Linked DNA regions of Aquabacterium sp. OR-4. The protein of the gene in region 2 binds, or shares a complex with, the protein of the main gene of each other region. Links are inferred from orthologs where the notes say so. Each region holds a gene or a part of one and is shown on either strand. Other genes may lie near its edges. The genes, in order: hfq and N4G63_RS07825.

The links.
Region 1: the proteins of N4G63_RS07825 (region 2) and hfq are in contact, whole or in part, in a crystal structure (PDB 3VU3), measured with the Escherichia coli proteins. The link is inferred for Aquabacterium sp. OR-4 from one-to-one orthologs.

The regions. Positions count from the first base shown.
Region 1 is NZ_JAOCQD020000001.1:2,248,929-2,258,406, forward strand. The notes cover bases 1,647-4,600. They hold hfq (RNA chaperone Hfq), read right to left. Parts: upstream 3,268-4,600; coding sequence 3,025-3,267; downstream 1,647-3,024. Other genes in these bases: hflX (GTPase HflX), read right to left, coding at 1,709-2,983; der (ribosome biogenesis GTPase Der), read right to left, coding at 3,367-4,600. In the rest of the region: protease modulator HflC, read right to left, coding at 1-311; FtsH protease activity modulator HflK, read right to left, coding at 336-1,565; more of der, read right to left, coding at 4,601-4,701; outer membrane protein assembly factor BamB, read right to left, coding at 4,811-5,938; N4G63_RS09800 (YfgM family protein), read right to left, coding at 5,935-6,609; hisS (histidine--tRNA ligase), read right to left, coding at 6,690-8,033; ispG (flavodoxin-dependent (E)-4-hydroxy-3-methylbut-2-enyl-diphosphate synthase), read right to left, coding at 8,123-9,418; N4G63_RS09815 (helix-turn-helix domain-containing protein), read right to left, coding at 9,477-9,478. UniProt on the Escherichia coli protein: RNA chaperone that binds small regulatory RNA (sRNAs) and mRNAs to facilitate mRNA translational regulation in response to envelope stress, environmental stress and changes in metabolite concentrations.
Region 2 is NZ_JAOCQD020000001.1:1,789,852-1,799,289, forward strand. Bases 4,280-7,193 are described here. They hold N4G63_RS07825 (catalase), read right to left. Parts: upstream 6,831-7,193; coding sequence 4,728-6,830; downstream 4,280-4,727. Other genes in these bases: N4G63_RS07820 (methyl-accepting chemotaxis protein), read left to right, coding at 4,280-4,707; N4G63_RS07830 (peroxidase-related enzyme), read right to left, coding at 6,982-7,193. Also shown: N4G63_RS07800 (hybrid sensor histidine kinase/response regulator), read right to left, coding at 1-1,427; N4G63_RS07805 (hypothetical protein), read right to left, coding at 1,674-2,183; N4G63_RS07810 (hypothetical protein), read right to left, coding at 2,247-2,816; N4G63_RS07815 (hypothetical protein), read left to right, coding at 2,885-3,139; more of N4G63_RS07820, read left to right, coding at 3,127-4,279; more of N4G63_RS07830, read right to left, coding at 7,194-7,584; acuI (acrylyl-CoA reductase (NADPH)), read right to left, coding at 7,627-8,616; acrylate utilization transcriptional regulator AcuR, read right to left, coding at 8,694-9,365.

The DNA.
Region 1 (9,478 bases), 460 kb from region 2 along the record:
TTGCGGATGAACTGGCGCGGCTCGGAGATGCGCCACTTCACCAGCCAGTCGATCACCAGGCTCTTCTTCTCGGCGGTGAAGATCGGCCGGGTCTCGGGGCTGTCCAGCGTCTGGATGCGCTTGTCGAGAAACACGACGTTCTGGAACGGCGGCGGCAGCTTGACCTTGAGGCCCGGCTCGCTGATGACTTCCTTGATCTCACCCAGCGCGTACACCACCGCCAGCTGGCGCTGGTCGACGACGAAGAGCGTGGAAGCCAGCAGCATCACCACCAGCAGGGCCGAAGCCACGTAGAGTCCGATTCGATTCATGGTCTGAGTCGTCCAGCGCGTGGTTCAGCGGCCGTCGCGGTCGCGGCTGCGGCTGCCGTCGCGCGAACGCGAGTCGGCGGCGGCGGCGCCCGAGGCCGAACCCGCGTCATTGTTCTGCGCCGCGGCCGGCACCGACTGCGGCACCACCTGCACCGTGCCGGTGGGCGCCGAGGCGCCGGAGGGCTGCAGCAGCTTGTCGAGCGGCAGGTACAGCAGGTTCGAGCCGCTGCGGCTGTCGACCATGACCTTGGTGACGCTGCTGTAGACCTGCTGCATGGTGTCGACGTACAGCCGGTCGCGGGTCACGGCAGGCGCCTTCTGGTACTCGGTGAGCACGGCGCGGAAGCGTTGCGCATCACCCTCGGCCTGCGCCACCACGCGCTGCGCGTAGCCTTCGGATTCTTCCTTCAGGCGCGCCGCCGTGCCGCGGGCCTTGGGCACCACGTCGCTGGCATAGGCCTGGCCTTCGTTCTTGTAGCGGTCGCGGTCGGCGCCGGCCTTCACCGCGTCGTTGAACGCCGCCTGCACCTGCTCGGGCACCTGCACGTTCTGCACGTTCACCGCCACGATCAGGATGCCCGCGCCCAGGCGGTCGACCTGGTTCTGGATCGACTTGGCCAGGTCGGTGGCGATGGCGTCGCGCTGCTCGTAGAGCACCGAGTCGACCTTGCTCTTGCCGACGATCTCGCGCACGGCCGATTCGCTGGCCTGCTCGACGGCCAGATCGGGGTCGCGGTTGTTGAACAGGTAGCCCTTGGCATCCTTCAGCCGGAACTGCACGGTGAAGCGGATGTCGACGATGTTCTCGTCCATCGTCAGCATCGACGAGTCACGCAGGCCGGTGGTCTGGGCCACGCTGTTGCGGCCCACTTCCACCGAGCGCAGCTGCGTCACGCCCACCGTCTCGTGGGCCTGGAACGGAAACGGAAAGCGCCAGTGGAAACCGGCATCCACCGTCTGCGCATAGCGCCCGAAGGTGGTGATGATGGCCTGCTGGCCTTCCTGCACGATGAAGAAGCCGCTGCCGGCCCACACCACGGCCACCACCAGCGCGATCAGGCCCACGCCGATGCCGGCGCTTTTCATGTCGGGCTGGAACGAGGGGCCACCGCCGCCATCGGGGTCTTGCTGGTCACGGCGCGGCGGCTGGCCATTGCCGCCGCCCTTGCCGTTGAACAGACCCGACAGCTTGCGGTTGAAGTCGCGCCACAGCTCGTCGAGATCCGGCGGGCCGTCGTTGCGGCCGTTGGCCATCTGCAGCGGTGCGGCGGCGTCCGGGCGGCGTTGCCACAGCGCGCTGACCAGCGCCTGCCCGGCAACGGCCACGGCGCCCAGGCGCCCACGGAAGCCAGCCACGCCGAAGTGGCGCGACGAGGTGGAAGAAGATGCGTGCATGCTCATGAGGACGCCGATGGTAACTTGGGCAAATCGGAGCCCGTGGGCGAAAACAGCAGGGTTTCCGACGGCTCGCCAGACTCCGATGCCTCGGCGCGGAACCGAGGATCTTGGGCCTCGTCGGGTGGATTCAAGTCCTGCGCGCCGGCCAGTTGCGCAATCAGCTCGCGCAGGCCCTCGAGCCCGCTGCCGTCGCGTGCACTGACAAACACCCGCGGCGTGCGCACGCCACCCGGGCGCTCAAGCCAGTCGCGCAGTTCGCGCGGCGCGGCCTCCAGCCGGTCGAGCTTGTTGAACACCAGCACCTGCGGGATGTCGCCGGCGCCGATCTCGGCCAGCACACGCTCGACCTCATCGCGCTGCTCCTGCAGCGCCGGGCTCGAGGCATCCACCACATGCAGCAGCAGATCGGCATCGGCCGCCTCCTGCAGCGTGGCCTCGAAAGCCTCGACCAGCTTGTGCGGCAGATCGCGGATGAAGCCGACGGTGTCCGACAAGGCCACCGCCGCACCCAGCTGCTGCAGGTACAGGCTGCGGGTGGTGGTGTCGAGCGTGGCGAACAGCTGGTCGGCCGCATAGGTGCGCGCCTTGACCAGGGCATTGAACAGCGTGCTCTTGCCGGCATTGGTGTAGCCCACCAGCGAGACGCGGAAGGTGCCGCTGCGCCGCCGTGCACCGCGCTGGGTGCTGCGCTGGCGCTTGACCTTCTCGAGCCGCGCCTTCACCTGCTTGATGCGCTCGCCGATCATGCGGCGGTCCAGCTCGATCTGGGCCTCGCCCGGACCGCCTCGGCCGCCGATGCCGCCCTGCTGGCGCTCAAGGTGGCTCCAGCGCCGCACCAGGCGGGTGGCGATGTACTGCAGGCGAGCCAGCTCGACCTGCAGCTTGCCCTCGTGGCTTTGCGCGCGCGCAGCGAAGATCTCGAGGATCAGCGCCGTGCGATCGGACACCGCCACGCCGATGTGGCGCTCGAGGTTGCGCTGCTGGGCCGGCGAGAGCGGCTGGTCGAAGATGACGCCATGGGCGCCATGCATCTGCACCAGCATCTTGATCTCGTCGGCCTTGCCGCTGCCCACAAACAAGGCCGGATCGGGCGCACGCCGGCGCGCGATCACCCGCGCCACCGTCACATCGCCCGCCGATTCAGCCAGCAGCGCCAGCTCGTCCAGCGTGGGATCGAAGGACTTGGCGTCGCCCAGGTCAACGCCCACCAGCACGGCCCGTGCGGGGCCGGGACGGTCGTCGTCGGTCGAAGGGTCCCGGTGTTCGGAACTCAAGTGGGCGTGCGGGGCACTGGGCCGCGGTTCAGGGTGCGCGCTCAGGCCGGGGTGGCCGGTTCGCTGGCGTGGAAGTTCACCGGACGACCTGGCACCACGGTGGAGATGGCGTGCTTGTAGACCATCTGGGTGACGGTGTTGCGCAGGAGGACGACGTACTGGTCAAAAGACTCGATGTGGCCCTGCAGCTTGATGCCGTTGACCAGGTAGATCGAGACCGGTACATGCTCCTTGCGCAGCAGGTTCAGGAACGGGTCTTGTAGAAGCTGCCCTTTGTTGCTCACGATATGACTCCGTGTTGGAGAGGGTTCTGGAGGAGGCACATTAACACATCGGGGAAAGCCCTGAGACCCTCGCCGCGCTGGCCCCCACAAGCGACAGGATCAGTCCTTGTCGGCGTCGAACGGGTTCTTCGACGAGCGCATCTCGATGCGCATCGGCGTGCCCACCAGCTTGAAGTGCGCGCGAAAGCGCCCCTCGAGGTAACGCTTGTAGACGTCGGTGACATGCTCGAGTGCATTGCCGTGGATGACCACGATCGGCGGGTTCATGCCGCCCTGGTGCGCGTAGCGCAGCTTGGGGCGGAACATGCCCGATCGCTTGGGCTGCTGGTGCTCCACCGCCTCGTGCAGCAGGCGCGTCAGCTGCGGCGTGGGCATCTTGGTGGTGGCCGACTTGTGGGCATCGGCGATGGCCCGCCACAGCGGCGTGAGCCCCTGGCGCTTGAGCGCCGAGATCTGCAGCACCTCGGCAAAGCGCAGAAAGGCCAGGCGCTGCTCGAGCGCACGCTCGAACATCTGGCGCTGGTAGGCATCCACCGCGTCCCACTTGTTCACCGCCACCACCACGGCACGGCCCGATTCGTGGATGTAACCGGCGATGTGCGCGTCCTGGTCGGTCACGCCCTGGGTGGCGTCGAGCATCAGCACCACCACATGGGCATCGGCGATGGCCTGCAGGGTCTTGACCACCGAGAACTTCTCGATGGCCTCGAAGACCTTGCCCTTGCGGCGCAGGCCGGCGGTGTCGATCAGCTCGAACTTGCGGCCGTTGCGCTCGAAAGGCACGCTGATCGCGTCGCGCGTGGTGCCCGGCATGTCGAACGCGACCAGGCGTTCCTCGCCCAGCCAGGTGTTGATCAGGGTGCTCTTGCCGACGTTGGGCCGGCCGGCCACGGCCAGGCGGATCGGCGCGTTGGCATCGGGCTCGGCGGGCTCGTCGTCTTCGGGAAAGCTGTCGAGGGCGACATCGAGCAGGCTGCGGATGCCCTGGCCGTGCGCCGCCGACACCGGGTTCGGATCGCCCATGCCGAGCTCGAAGAACTCGCCCAGCGCCGGGGCCTCGAGCATGCCTTCGGCCTTGTTGACGGCCAGCAGGGTGCGCTTGTTGGCGGTGCGCAGGTAGCGTGCGATGTCGTGGTCTTGCGCCGAGACGCCAGCCCGCGCATCGACGACGAACACCACCACATCGGCCTCGGCCACCGCGGCCTGGGTCTGCTCGGCCATCTTGGCCACGATGCCGGTGGGCTTCTCGGGCTCGAAGCCGCCGGTGTCGATGACGATGAAGCTGCGACCGGCGTGCTGGCCGTCACCGTAGTGGCGGTCGCGCGTGAGACCGGCAAAGTCGGCCACGATGGCATCGCGGCTCTTGGTCATGCGGTTGAACAGCGTGGACTTGCCCACATTGGGGCGGCCCACGAGGGCGATGACAGGCTTCACTTGGCGTGCTCGGACAGGAATCGAAGGGGCCGGCCAGACGCCGGGCCGCCCCAAGGCAGGCTGGCGGCCCCGCGGGGGCCAGCGAGCCAGGCGAGCGCGGGGCTGAACATCATTCGGGACGGAAGGCGAAGAGGCCGCCGTTGCGGGTGACCACCAGCACGGTGGCGCCCGACAGCACGGGCTGCGCCACCACCGGCGAGCCGTCGGTGGGCAGGCGCAGCACCAGCTTGCCCTCGGCGCGCGACAGGAAGTGCACCTGGCCTTCGTAGTCGCCGAAGATCACCGCGCTACCGGCCGACAGCGGCGCGCTGAGGCTGCGGTACAGCAGGCGCTCGTTGCTCCAGGCCAGGTCGCCATTGCTGGCGCGCCAGGCGTTGATGCGGTCGGAGCCATCGGCGCCGAACAGGTATTCGGCGTCACCGCCGACCGCGTTCATGCCACCGGCATTGCGGCTCCAGCGCACGCTGCGCTTGGCCAGGTCGGCACAGCCGACTGCGGTCTGGAACGCGCGGGCACAGACCACGTCGCCCACCCGCACCATCGGGCCCAGCAGGTCGTTCAGACGCTCGACCTCGTTGGTGCCGCGCGGCGAGGTCAGCGGCAGCTCCCAGCGCACGCTGCCCTTGGTGGGATCGATGCCCACCAGCACGGCGCCGATGCCGGCCACCAGCGTGTCCTGGAAGGCGGTCAGCAGGCCGGGCTGGGCCAGCGTGAGGGCCTCGCCCTGGCGCGTGGCCGACCACAGCTTGAGCCCGTCCTGCAGATCGAAGGCGTGCACCACGCGGTCGACACCCATCACGAACACGCGGCCACCGGCCACCAGCGGCGGCGTGACCACGCGCGTGGCCAGTCGCTTGCTCCAGCCCTTGACGCCCTGGTCGAGCACCACCAGCTCGTTGTCGCGGGTCACCACGGCGGCATGGCGGCCGTCGCTGCCCACGCCGGCCGAGAGCTTGTCGCCGGCACTGCCACGCCAGACTTCGCGGCCGCTGTCGGCGTCCAGTGCCATCACCGTGCCGTCGCTGCCGGCCACCACGAACTGGCCATTGCGCGACACCACACCGAGCGGAAACTGCACCGCATCCAGCCGCGCCTGCCAGACCTGGCGGCCGGCGATCTGCGGTGCCACGGTGTCCAGCGCGGTGGGCTTGGGCTTGTCGGCCGCGCAGCCGGCCAGCAGGGCCACGGCGCAGGCCAGCGGTGCGGCCAGCGTGGCCAGGCTCAGGCGCCGCATCATTGCGCGGCTCCAGAGGCGGCGGCGGCCGGGGCCGGGGCGGCGCCCAGCGCGGTCAGCTTGGCTTCCACCAGGCGGCGGTAGTCGGTCTTCTCGTCGATGGCCTTCCAGGCGGCCTGGTAGGCGGTCTTGGCCTCGGCGGGCTTGCCCTGGGCCAGCAGCACATCGCCGCGGCGGTCGGCGGCCAGGCCGGCAAAGGTGGGGGCGGTCACGCCGTCCAGCGCCTTCAGTGCGGCATCGGGCTGCTTGGCATCGAGCAGCACACCGGCCAGGGCCAGGCCGGCGATGGCGCGGTACTCGAGCTCGCTGCCGTTTTCAGCCACCCAGCCCAGCGTGGCCTTGGCGGCGTCGGTCTGGCCCTTCTCGGCCTGCAGCTTGCCGGCCATCAGGCCACCCTGCTGGGTGAGCACGGTGCGCGGGTAGCGGTCCTTCAGGTCGTTGAACACGCGGCCGGCCTTGTCGGCGTCGCCCAGCACGGCGGCCTGGTCGAGCGCGTCAAACATCGCGGCGGCCTTGGCGGCCTGGTCGCGCTGGTACCAGTTCCAGCCGTTCCAGGCGGCAAAGGCCAGCAGCACGGCGGTGATCACCCAGGTGATCAGGTTGCCGTACTTCTTCCAGAAGGCCTTGAGTTCGTCGAGTTGTTCCTGCTCCTGCAGGTCGAGTGCGGTGGCCATGAGGCGTAAGGTTCTCGGGTCAGACAGCCGGCAAGGGCAGGAAAGGGGCCGGTCCGCATGCCGCGGACCGTGGCCCGGGATTATGCGGTGCGCAGTTCGGCTGCCCAGGCGGCCACGTCGGCCAGCGGGCGCAGTGTTTGCCCGCCCTGCCCTTCGGCTGCGGCGTCGGCGCCCTGGCGCAGCGGCTTCAGAGCCACCACCCCCTGGGCCAGCTCATCGCCACCAAACACCAGCGCGTAGCGTGCACCGCTGGCGTCGGCCTTCTTGAACTGGTTCTTGAACGAGCCGCCGCCGGCGTGCATCTGCACCGCCACGCCGGCCGCACGCAGCGCGTCGATGGCCACCAGGGCCTGCGGCAGCGCCGCCGCGTCGGGGATCACGGCGTAGGCATCGGGGCCGCTGCCCGGCACCGGCACGCCCAGCTCCTGCAGCAGCAGCAGCAGGCGCTCAATGCCCAGGCCAAAGCCGATGGCCGGCGTGGGCTTGCCGCCCAGCTGCTCGAACAGGCCGTCGTAGCGGCCACCGCCGCACACCGTGCCCTGCGAGCCCAGGTGGTCGGTGATCCACTCGAACACCGTGAGGTTGTAGTAGTCCAGGCCGCGCACCAGGCGCGGGTTGATGCGGTACGGCAGGCCCGCGGCATCGAGCACCGCGCACACCGCGGCCAGGTGGGCACGGCTCTCGGCCCCCAGGTGCTCCTGCAGCTTGGGCGCGGCGTCCACCAGGGCCTGCATGGCCGGGTTCTTGGTGTCGAGGATGCGCAGCGGGTTGCTGTGCAGGCGGCGCCTGGCGTCTTCGTCCAGCTGCTCGGCATGGGCCTCGAAGTAGGCGATCAGCGCGGCACGGTGGGCGGCGCGCTCGGCCGGCTGGCCCAGGCTGTTGAGCTCGAGCCGCACGTCGGCACCAGCCTCGTTGCCGACCTTCAGGCCCAGGGCCTGCCACAGCTGGCGCACCAGCAGGATCAGCTCGGCATCCACATCGGGGCCGGCAAAGCCCAGCGCCTCGACATCAAGCTGGTGGAACTGGCGGTAGCGGCCCTTTTGCGGCCGCTCGTGGCGGAACACCGGGCCGATGCCCCACACCCGCAGCGGGCCGTTGTACAGCGCGTTGTGCTCGACCATCGCGCGCACGATGCCGGCGGTGATCTCGGGGCGCAGCGTCAGCCGGTCGTTGTTCATCGCGTCGGTCCAGGAGTACATCTCCTTTTCGACGATGTCGGTGGCCTCGCCGATGCCGCGCACGAACAGCGCCGTGGGCTCGACGATGGGCGTCATCAGGTACTGGTAGCCATGGCGGGCCAGCACCTGCGCCACGGTGGTCTCGAACCAGCGCCACAGCGCGGAATCGGGCAGCTTTTCCTTGCGCGGCACGCCGGCCGGCAGGATGTCGTTCATGCCTTTGACGGCAAGCAGTTTGTCGGCCATGGAAGCTCGGGGGGAATGTCAGTGGATCAGCGGGGCATCACCCGGCTGCCGGGCACGCCACGCCGGGCGCCGGCGCGGCTCGCGGCGCGTCAATGGGCGTCGGTGGCAGCGCCCTGGCGCGAGCCGAAGCGGCGCTCGATGTACTGCTCGACGATGCGGTGGAACTCCTGCGCGATGCCCTCGCCGCGCAGGGTCAGGGCCTTGGCGCCGTCGATGAACACCGGGGCCGCCGGCGCCTCGCCGGTGCCGGGCAGGCTGATGCCGATGTCGGCATGCTTGCTCTCGCCGGGGCCGTTGACGATGCAGCCCATCACCGCGACCTTGAGGTTCTCGACGCCGGGGTACTGCGCCTTCCACACCGGCATCTGCGCACGCAGGAAGTCGTCGATCTGCTTGGCCAGCTCCTGGAAGGTGGTGCTGGTGGTGCGGCCACAGCCCGGGCAGGCGGTGACGCTGGGCACGAAGCGGCGCAGGCCCACGGCCTGCAGGATCTCGAGCGCCACCAGCACCTCCTGCGTGCGGCTTTCGCCGGGCTGCGGGGTGAGGCTGACGCGGATGGTGTCGCCGATGCCCTGCTGCAGCAGCAGGCCCAGCGCCACGCTGGAGGCCACCGTGCCCTTGGTGCCCATGCCGGCCTCGGTGAGACCCAGGTGCAGCGGGTAATCGCAGCGTTGCGCCAGGGCCTGGTAGACGCTGACCAGGTCCTGCACGCCGCTGACCTTGCAGCTGATGATGGCCTGCTCGGGCCGCAGGCCCAGCTCCACCGCCCAGTCGGCCGACTGCAGCGCCGACTGGATCAGCGCCTGGTACATCACCTGCTGCGAATCCCAGGGCTCGGCGCGCCGGGCATTGGCGTCGTACATGGCGGCCAGCAGTTCCTGGTCGAGGCTGCCCCAGTTGACGCCGATGCGCACCGCCTTGTCGTACTTGACGGCGGCCTCGATCATGGCGGCGAACTGGCGGTCGCGCTTGTCGCCCTTGCCCACGTTGCCCGGGTTGATGCGGTACTTGCTGAGCGCCTGGGCACAGGCCGGGTACTCGGTCAGCAGGGTGTGGCCGTTGTAGTGGAAGTCGCCCACCAGCGGCACGTCGATGCCCATGCGGTCGAGCTGCTCGCGGATGTGCGGCACGGCCTGCGCCGCCTCGGGCGTGTTGACCGTGATGCGCACCAGCTCGCTGCCGGCCTGGGCCAGCTCCTTGACCTGGATGGCGGTCTCGATCACGTCCACCGTGTCGGTGTTGGTCATCGACTGCACCCGCACCGGCGCGTCGCCACCGATGGTGACCACGCGGCTGCCCCACACCACGCGGGCCTGGCGGCTGCGGCGCGGCGCCGGGCTGGCCGGGACCACCAGGGGCAGGTTGAAGACGTCTTCGAGGCTCATGGCGAAATCGGGTTGGCGACGCGAAGGGGCGCCCGCGGGCGCGCGGATGACAGGCGGCTC
Region 2 (9,438 bases):
CAGGTGAAGGCCAGCGCCAGGTGCTTGTCGCGGGCCAGCGGCTCGAAGGTGCTGCGCAGGCGTTGCTGCAGATCGCTCAGGCGCAGCGTGGCGGGCCGCAGCTCGGCATGGCCGGCCTCGACCTTGGACAGGTCGAGGATGTCGTTGATCAAGGCCAGCAGGTCCTGGTTGGCGTCGTGGATGGCCTGGGCGTAGCGCACCTGCTCGGCGCTGAGCGTGGCCTCGCGGTTGTCAACCAGCAGACGCGAGAGGATCAGCGCGCTGTTGAGCGGCGTGCGCAGCTCGTGCGACATGTTGGCCAGAAACTCCGACTTGTAGCGGCTGGCCGCGGCCAGCGCCTCGGTGCGCTGCAGCAGATCGCCCTGGGTGCGCTGCAGCGCAGCCTTCTGCAGCTCGAGCGACTGCGCCTGCACCTCGAGCCGGGCATTGCTGCGCGACAGCGCCTCGTGCTCGGCCTCCAGCGCGGCCTGCGAGTCGCGCAGCAGCCGGCCCTGCGCCTCGAGCTCCTCGTTGTTCAGGCGCAGCTCCTCTTGCTGCACCTGCAGCTCCTCGGCCTGGCGCTGGCTGTCCTCGAGCAGGTACTGGCGCTCGCGGCGGTAGACGGCCGCGCGCAGTGCCAGGCCCAGCAGCTCGGCCGAGCGCTCGCACAGGTCGATCACCAGCGGCGCATCGAAGGCGGGGCCGACGAAGCCCAGCTCGGCCACGCCCAGGATCGCGCCTTCGGCCCGCACCGGCATCAGCACCAGGTGCGCCGGCTGGCTGTGGCCCAGGGCCGACTGCAGCGGCAGGTGGCCGGCCGGTGCCGGGCTGATGGCCTGCACGCGCTGATCTTGCAGCACCTGGCCCGGCAGGCCGCCGTGCAGCGGCAGCTCGGCCGGCAGCCCATCGGCCGGGGCGGCCAGCGCGGCGCACAGGCGCAGGCGCCCGGCATCCACCCGGTACAGCGCGCCGATGCGCGCGCCGCTCACCTGGCACAGGGCGGCCACGATGCGCTGGCCCACCTGCTCGGGCGTGCCCTCGCCCGCCACCTGCTGGCTGAGCGTCACCTTGCCCTGCTGCACCCACAGGATGCGGCGCATCTCGCGCCGCTGGTTCAGCACCAGGGTCAATACCGCGGCCACGGCCGCCAGGTTGAAGCCGCCGATGGCGCGGTTGCCGGCGGCCATGCCGGCGTTGACGCCCAGGTTGGGCGACAGCACAAAGCCCAGGGCCAGCGCCAGCCAGGCGGTGAGCACCAGCAGCGCCGGTGGCCAGCGCCGCTGTTGCAGCAGCAGCAGCGTGACCGGCAGCAGGTGAAACACCCACTCGGTGCGGCCCAACGGGGTGGCCACATCCCAGGCCAGCACCGCCAGCTGCAGCACGGCGGCCAGCGCCAGCACCAGGTTGTCGCGGCGCGCATCGGGGGCGTGGATCGAAGGCAGGGTCATGCAGTGGCGTGGCGGGCGCGGCCAGGCGCGCCGGCCGGGGTGCGGGAGGTGTCGATGCGGGCGCCCGGCCCGGGGCCTGGCGGCTCATGGCGGCGGGCGTGGGCCGCGTTGCCGATGGCCGAACCCATCACCCTGGATGGCCCCTTGATTCTCACCAGCGGCCGCGCCGCCGCGTGTAGGCGGCCGCCTACATTGCACAGGCGGCATTGGCTGACAGACGCTGCGCCGCGCACCCGCGCGGCGGGCTCACCACTGGCTGCTGAGCTGCAGGTTCACGCGCCCGGCACGCGGCTTGACGGTGAGCGTGGTGCTGCCGCTGAGCTCCATGCGCCAGGCCAGGCTGCGGCGCAGCGCGTCGTGCGGGCCGCGGCGGCTGAAGCTCAGGCCCATGCGCAACTCGCCGCGCGGTGGCAGGCTGGCGGCGCCATCGGCCAGGCTGTCGGCCAGCGGCTGCAGGCCCGGCCCGCCATGCCGCGTGGCGGCCACGGCGGTGGCCGGCAGCGGCCAGGCCGCCGTGAGGCCCAGGCCCAGCGTGCCACGCTCGGGGCCCAGCTGCACCAGCGCATGCCGCCAATGCAGCTGCTGCACGCCGGCCGCGCCGCGCGCCGGCACCAGGCTGTCGAGGATCAGGCCCTGGCCGGCCTGCGGCGCGGCCGCTGTCTCATGCAGCGCGAGCGCCGGCGCGGCCAGGCAGGCACTGCAGGCCGCCAGGGCCCAGGCGGCAGGGCGGCGGATGGCGCGCAAGGGGCTGGGCATGGCGGGTGCCTGGCTGCGGGTGGATCGGAGCGCGTGGATCGGCAACCCGGGGGCCGGCGGGCCTCAGCGCGGCGCGTGGCCCACGGGATCGGCGTCTTCGTTGTCCATCACCACCGGCTGGCCCCGGCGCTGGGCACGGCGCAGGCGCTCGCCCTCGTGCAGCCACACGGCAACCAGCGCACGCAGGCGGTCGGCATCGGCCGCGGCATCCAGTGCACGCAGCAGCACGGTGTTGCGCAGCTGGTGGCGCTGCAGCTCCTCGGCCAGCACGGCGCAGCGGGCATCGGCCATGGGGTCGTGCTCACCGGCGCCCAGGGCCTGCTCGGTGAGGCCGCGCAGCAGCTCCAGCCGCACCTCGGCGCGGTCGACCGACCGTGTGTCGGCGCACAGCTCGCGCCACAGCGGCAGCAGCTGGCTGGCGGTGAGGAACAGGTGCACGCTCAGCGGCGGCAGGATGTCGTGCCAGGCCGAGGTGGGCGGCTGGGTGCCCGACTGCCATGCGCCAAGGCGACGGCACAGCACCGACAGCTCGTCTTCCACCGGCGCCAGCAGGCGGCGTGCCGGCGCGGGCCGCGGCTGGGGCCGGTGCGCGGCACTGGGCCAAGGGTGGCGGGTGGGGGCAAGGCTCGGCATGGCAGCACTCCGGTCGCAACAGGGCTTGATCGGGCGGAGGGTCGGGGCTTTGACGCCACCGCCCCTCCATGCCCTGGATGCTGCGGGCCTGGCCTGGCGGCGCGCGTGCGACGCCGGCGGGCAGCGTCGTGGGCCCGCAGCGCGCCGGCCTGTGGGCATCGTCCGACAGGCCGGCCCGGCCCATGGCGGCGAAATGCGGGCCGAACGCGCCGCTTATCGCCACCACCGCGCGGCCGGTGCTGGCGATAGTTGCAACTTTGTTGTCCGCCGAGTTCGGGCTGCCGCTGTGGCTGGCCGCGGATCTTGGCTGTTGTCGGGGTTGATCGAGATGCAGTTCCTGTCCAATTTGAAGATCGGTACCCGCCTGGGTGCCGCGTTTGCCCTGCTGGTGGGCCTGTCCCTGGTGATTGCCGTGCTGGCGCTGGTCGAGCTGCGTGCCATCCAGTCGAACCTGGAGGACGTGGTGCTCGACAACAATGTCAAGCTGCGGCTCAGCAACGAGATGTCGGAGTCGGTGCACATCGTCTCGCGGGTCACGCGCACGATCGCCCTGCTTGACGAGCCGCAGGCCAAGCTCGACGAGCGGCAGAAGGTGCTGCAGGCGCGTGCCGCCTACGACAAGGCCTGGGACGAGCTGAACCGCTTTCCGGCCAGCGAGACCGGCAAGGCCAATCGCGCCCGCATCCACGAAGCCGCCAACACGGCGCGGCCGCTGAACACCCGGGTGCTCGAGCTGGCCATTGCCGGCGGCAAGGACGCCGAGCTGCTGGCGCTGCTGCTCAAGCAGGCCGGTCCGGCCACCGCCGCCTGGCAGGCCGCGATCGACGAGAACCTCAAGCTGCAGGAGAACAACAACGCCAAGCAGTACGCGAGCTCGGTCTCGGCCTACGGCACGGCACGTGCGCTGCTGATCGGCGTGGCGCTGGCCTGCGTGGCCGCCGCGGCGGCCATGGGCTGGATGATCACCCGCTCGGTGACGCAGCCGATGAACCAGGCCCGCGCCGCCGCCGATCGCGTGGCCCGCGGCGACCTGAGCCTGACGTTCGAGGTGAGCGGCCGCGACGAGACCGCCGAGATGCTGCATTCGCTGTCCACCATGCAGGGCAATCTGTCGCGCATCGTGGCCGAGGTGCGCAACAACTCCGAGAGCGTGGCCACCGCCAGCGCGCAGATCGCCCAGGGCAATACCGACCTGAGCCAGCGCACCGAGCAGCAGGCCAGTGCGCTGGAGCAGACCGCCGCCACGATGGAGGAGCTGGGCACCACCGTGCGCCAGAACGCCGACAACGCGCTGCGCGCCAACCAGCTGGCCCAGCAGGCCTCGGACGTGGCCGTGCAGGGCGGCGCGGTGGTGGGCCAGGTGGTCGAGACCATGAAGGGCATCAGCGACAGCTCGCGCCAGATCGCCGACATCATCGGCACCATCGACGGCATTGCCTTCCAGACCAACATCCTGGCGCTGAACGCGGCGGTGGAAGCCGCCCGCGCCGGCGAGCAGGGCCGCGGCTTCGCGGTGGTGGCTGGCGAGGTGCGCAACCTGGCCCAGCGCAGCGCCGAGGCGGCCAAGGAGATCAAGAGCCTGATCGGCGCCAGCGTCGAGCGGGTCGAGCAAGGCACGGCCCTGGTCGACCGCGCCGGCCAGACCATGGACGAGGTGGTGGGCGCGATCCGCCGCGTCACCGACATCATGGGCGAGATCAGCGCGGCCTCGTCCGAGCAGAGCACCGGCGTGGCCCAGGTGGGCCTGGCGGTCAACCAGATGGACCAGGCCACCCAGCAGAACGCCTCGCTGGTGGAAGAAAGCGCCGCCGCGGCGGCCAGCCTGCGCAGTCAGGCCGGCGCGCTGGTGCAGGTGGTGAGCGTGTTCAAGCTGAACCACGCCGCGCTCTGACGCGCCCGGCCCTCGCCGGCTCAGGCATCGGTGCCCGGCGCGCCCTCGCGCGCCAGGTGCTTGCCGGCCGCGGCGGCCGCCACGAACTGCTCCACCGAGGCCTTGCCCGACAAGGCCACCACCGCCCCGTCACTGCCCACGCCGGCGGCCTGCAGCAATGCATGGCCGCCGTCGTCGTGGCCGATGGCCTTCAGGTGGCGCCAGGCGGCGCGCACCCAGTCGGCCGCGGCCGGCTTGCCGCACAGTGCGGCGATGCCGGGCTCGCCGCCCAGCACGGCTACCGCATCGAACAGGCATGACGGCGCGCCAGCCAGCGCGTGGTCGGCCGCCACCGGGCTGCCATCGGCCGCGTGCACGCCGGCCAGCAGCGGTGCCACCACCGTGAGCTTGGCGCCCGCGCGCTGCACGCCCAGGCGCAGGCGGTTGAGCACCGCGGCGTCCACACCATCGGCCACCAACACCGCCACCTCGCGCCCGGCCAGCTCGCCCTGCCGGCTGGCCAGCTGGCTGAGCGACGGCGCGGGCGGCAGGTCTTGCGGCGGCATGGCCGGGCGTGCCGGCACCACATCGGCCGCGGCCACGCCCAGGCGCTGGCAGACATCGGCCAGCAGGCCGGCATCGATCACGGCCAGGTGGCCCAGCACGCGCTCGCGCACGGCCGCGGTGTCGACCTTGCCCTGCTCGAAGGCCAGCGCGGCCGCGATGTGGCCCTGCTCGGGCGGCGTGAGCGAGCGGTAGAACAGCCGCGCCTGCGAGTAATGGTCGGCAAACGACTCGGGCCGCAGGCGCGCCTTCGGGCCCTCCTCGGCCAGCGCCAGGCTGTTGAAGCCGCTGCGCGGCGATTCACGCGGGCCCTCGGGCGCCAGCGAATTGGGCTCGTAGGCCACGCGGCCGCCGGGCACCTGCATCTGGTGCTGGCCGTCGCGCTGCAGGTTGTGGAAGGGGCAGCGCGGCTGGTTGATCGGCCGCTGGTGGAAGTTGGGCCCGCCCAGGCGGCTGAGCTGGGTGTCGAGGTACGAGAACAGCCGGCCCTGCAGCAGCGGGTCGTTGCTGAAGTCGATGCCCGGCACCAGGTGGCTGGGGCAGAAGGCCACCTGCTCGGTCTCGGCAAAGAAGTTGGCCGGATTGCGGTCGAGCACCATGCGGCCCACGGTCTGGATCGGCACCAGCTCCTCGGGGATCAGCTTGGTGGGGTCGAGCACATCGAAGGGCAGGCTGTCGGCGGTGGCCTGGTCGAAGACCTGCAGGCCCAGGGTCCAGCTCGGAAAGTCGCCGCGGTCGATGGCCTGCCACAGGTCGCGACGGTGGTAGTCGCTGTCGGCGCCGGCCAGCTGCACCGCCTCGTCCCAGGTGGTGCTCTGCACGCCCAGCGTGCTGCGCCAGTGGAACTTGACGAACTGCCACTCGCCGGCCGCATTGACCAGCCGGAAGGTGTGCACGCCAAAGCCGTCGATCATGCGCAGCGAGCGCGGCAGCGTGCGGTCGCTCATGGCCCACATCACCATGTGCAGGCTCTCGGGCGTGAGCGAGATGAAGTCCCAGAAGGTGTCGTGCGCCGAGGCGGCCTGCGGAAAGCCGCGGTCGGGCTCCATCTTCACCGCGTGGATCAGGTCGGGAAACTTGATCGCGTCCTGGATGAAGAACACCGGCACGTTGTTGCCCACCAGGTCGAAGTTGCCCTCGTCGGTGTAGAACTTGACGGCAAAGCCGCGCACGTCGCGCGGCGTGTCGGCCGAACCGGCGCCGCCGGCCACGGTGGAGAAGCGGGTGAACACCGGCGTCTTCTTGCCGCGCTTGGCAAGAAACGCGGCGCGCGTGAAGGCCGAGCAGTCGTGCGTGCACTCGAAGTAGCCGTGTGCGGCCGAGCCCCGCGCGTGCACCACGCGCTCGGGGATGCGCTCGTGGTCGAAGTGGGTGATCTTCTCGCGCAGCAGAAAGTCTTCCAGCAGCGTGGGCCCGCGCTGGCCGCCGCGCAGCGAGTTTTGGTTGTCGGCCACCACCACGCCCTGGTTGCTGGTGAGCGCCGGCACGCCCTCGGCCACCTGCTGGTGCAGCTCGCCACCGGCACCGGTGCGTGAGACGGGGCTGGGAACGGCGCGCTGGCCGGGTCGGGCTGAGGGCATGGGCGGGTCTCCTGAAGGGTGTGGCGGGCCGCCACTGCAGCCCGCCGCCCATTGCAGCCCTCGCCCGCCACGCCGCCCATCGGGCAGGCCGCCGTTGCCGCGTCAGCGTTTGCCGACACGCCGCCGCGGGCGCTGCCGGCCCCGGCCGGGCTCAGCGGCCCAGGGTGTAGAACTCGTCGTTGGGCCGCATGCTGGTCACGTTGGCCATGCGGTTCGACAGGCCGAAAAACGCCGCGATGCCGGCGATGTCCCACACATCGTCCATGTCGAAGCCATGGCCGCGCAAGCTGTCGAAATCGGCGTCGCCCACCGCATGGGCCTGGGTCGAGACCTTCATTGCGAAGTCGAGCATGGCCTTTTGCCGCGGCGTGATGTCGGCCTTGCGGTAGTTGACCGCCACCTGGTCGGCCAGCAGCGGGTTCTTGGCGCGGATGCGCAGGATCGCGCCATGCGCCACCACGCAGTACTGGCACTGGTTGGCATTGCTGGTGGCCACCACGATCATCTCGCGCTCGGCCTTGCTGAGCGCGCCCTTCTTGTCCATCAGCGCATCGTGGTACGCGAAGAACGCGCGAAACTCATCGGGCCGGTGCGCCAGCACCAGAAACACGTTGGGCACAAAGCCCGACTTCTCCTGCACCGCCAGGATGCGGGCGCGGATGTCCTCGGGCAGATCCTTCAGTTCGGGCACTGGAAAACGGCTGATCGGCAGGGCCTGGGTTGCGGGCGCCTGGCTGCTGGGCGGATGGCTCATGGCATCTCCTGAAGCGGTGGGTAAAACGATGGCAACGCGAATTCAGTGCTCACCACCGATGCGCACCACGACGCGGCCGCGCACCTGGCCGGCCAGCAGTTCGGGCGCCACGGTGATGGCCTGCTCGAGCGAGATCTCGCGCAGCAGGCTTTCCAGCAGCGCGGGGTCGAGGTCGTCGGCCAGGCGCTGCCAGGCCAGCAGGCGGTCGGCGGTGGGCACCATCACGCTGTCAACCCCGGCCAGCGTGACGCCGCGCAGGATGAAGGGCGCCACGCTGGCCGGCCAGGCCATGCCCGCAGCCAGGCCGCAGGCCGCCACGGTGCCGCGGTAGCGCATGGCCGCGCAGACGTTGGCCAGCACCTGGCCGCCCGCCACGTCCACCGCACCGGCCCAGCGCTCTTTCTCGAGCGGCTTGCCGGGCTGGGCGAACTCGGCGCGGTCGATGATCTGGCGCGCCCCCAGCCGGGTGAGAAAGTCGGCCTCCTGCACACGCCCGGTCACCGCCGCCACCTCGTAACCGCGCCGGGCCAGCAGGGCCACGGCCACGCTGCCCACGCCGCCGGCGGCGCCGGTCACCAGCACCGGGCCCTGCGCCGGCGTGAGCCCGTGGCGCTCGAGCGCCAGCACGCACAGGGCGGCGGTGTAGCCGGCCGTGCCGATGCCCATGGCCTGGCGCAGCGTGAACGGTGCCTGCAGCGGGATCAGCCAGCGCCCCGGCACGCGGGCGCGTTCGGCCAGGCCGCCCCAGTGCACCTCGCCCACGCCCCAGCCGTTGAGCACCACGCGGTCGCCCACTGCGTAGCGAGGGTCGGCCGAGCTTTCCACCGTGCCGGCAAAGTCGATGCCCGGCACCATCGGAAAGCGCCGCACCACCGGCGAGCGGCCGGTGATGGCCAGCGCATCCTTGTAGTTCAGCGTCGACCAGGCGACGCGCACGGTCACCTCGCCTTCGGGCAGCGCGGCATCGTCCAGCGCTGTCACGGCGGCCGTCTGCTGGCCCTCGTGGCGATCAATGAGCAGGCCTTGGAACATGCGGTTCTCCCTGTGCGTGAGTGGGTGGGTGGGTGAGTGGGTGCCTGACGGTGGCTTGGGCCCGGTTGGCCGCCGGCTCAGCGCGGCGCGGCAAGCAGCGCAAAAAATCCGGCGGCGTAGTCGTCCAGCGGGTCGGCGGCCTGCTGCAGCTTGGCGCGCAGCACGGCGCCTTCCCAGCCGATCCAGAAGAAGCGGGCCAGTGCCGGTGCATCGTGCTGCGGCCCGATGTCGCCGCCTGCCTGGGCCTCGGCCAGGCAGGCGGTGCGCTGCTGCCAGTCGACGAACACCTGCTCAAGCTGGGCGCGAAACGATTCGGGCAGCGTGCCCATCTCCTGGCCCAGGTTGCCCACCAGGCAGCCGCGGCGAAAGCCGTGGCGCGCCATGCCGGCCTTGGCATCGTCGACAAACAGGCGCAGCCGGGCCAGCGGCGAGACGCGCGTATCGAGCAGGCAGCGGTCAAGCTTGCGCGCAAAGTACGCGGCATAAGCCTCGATCAGCGCCTGGCCAAAGGCTTCCTTGCTGCTGAAGTAGTAATAGAACGACCCCTTGGGCACCTGCGCCGCGCGCAGCAGCTCGTCGATGCCCACTGCCGAGTAGCCCTTCTCGGTCAGCACCGCCACGCCGCTGCGCAGCAGCTGCGCACGGGTGTCCAGCCCGCCCGGGGTGCCCGGGTTGCGGGGCGGGCGACCGCGCCGCCGGGGCAGGCCCGGTTCGGCGGCAGGGGTCGGTTTGAGGGGCTGCTGTGGCATGGCTCGGGTGTGCTGCCGGCCGATTGTGCACAGAATTTAGACCGATCGTCTATTAAATCCATTCCGCCAGCCT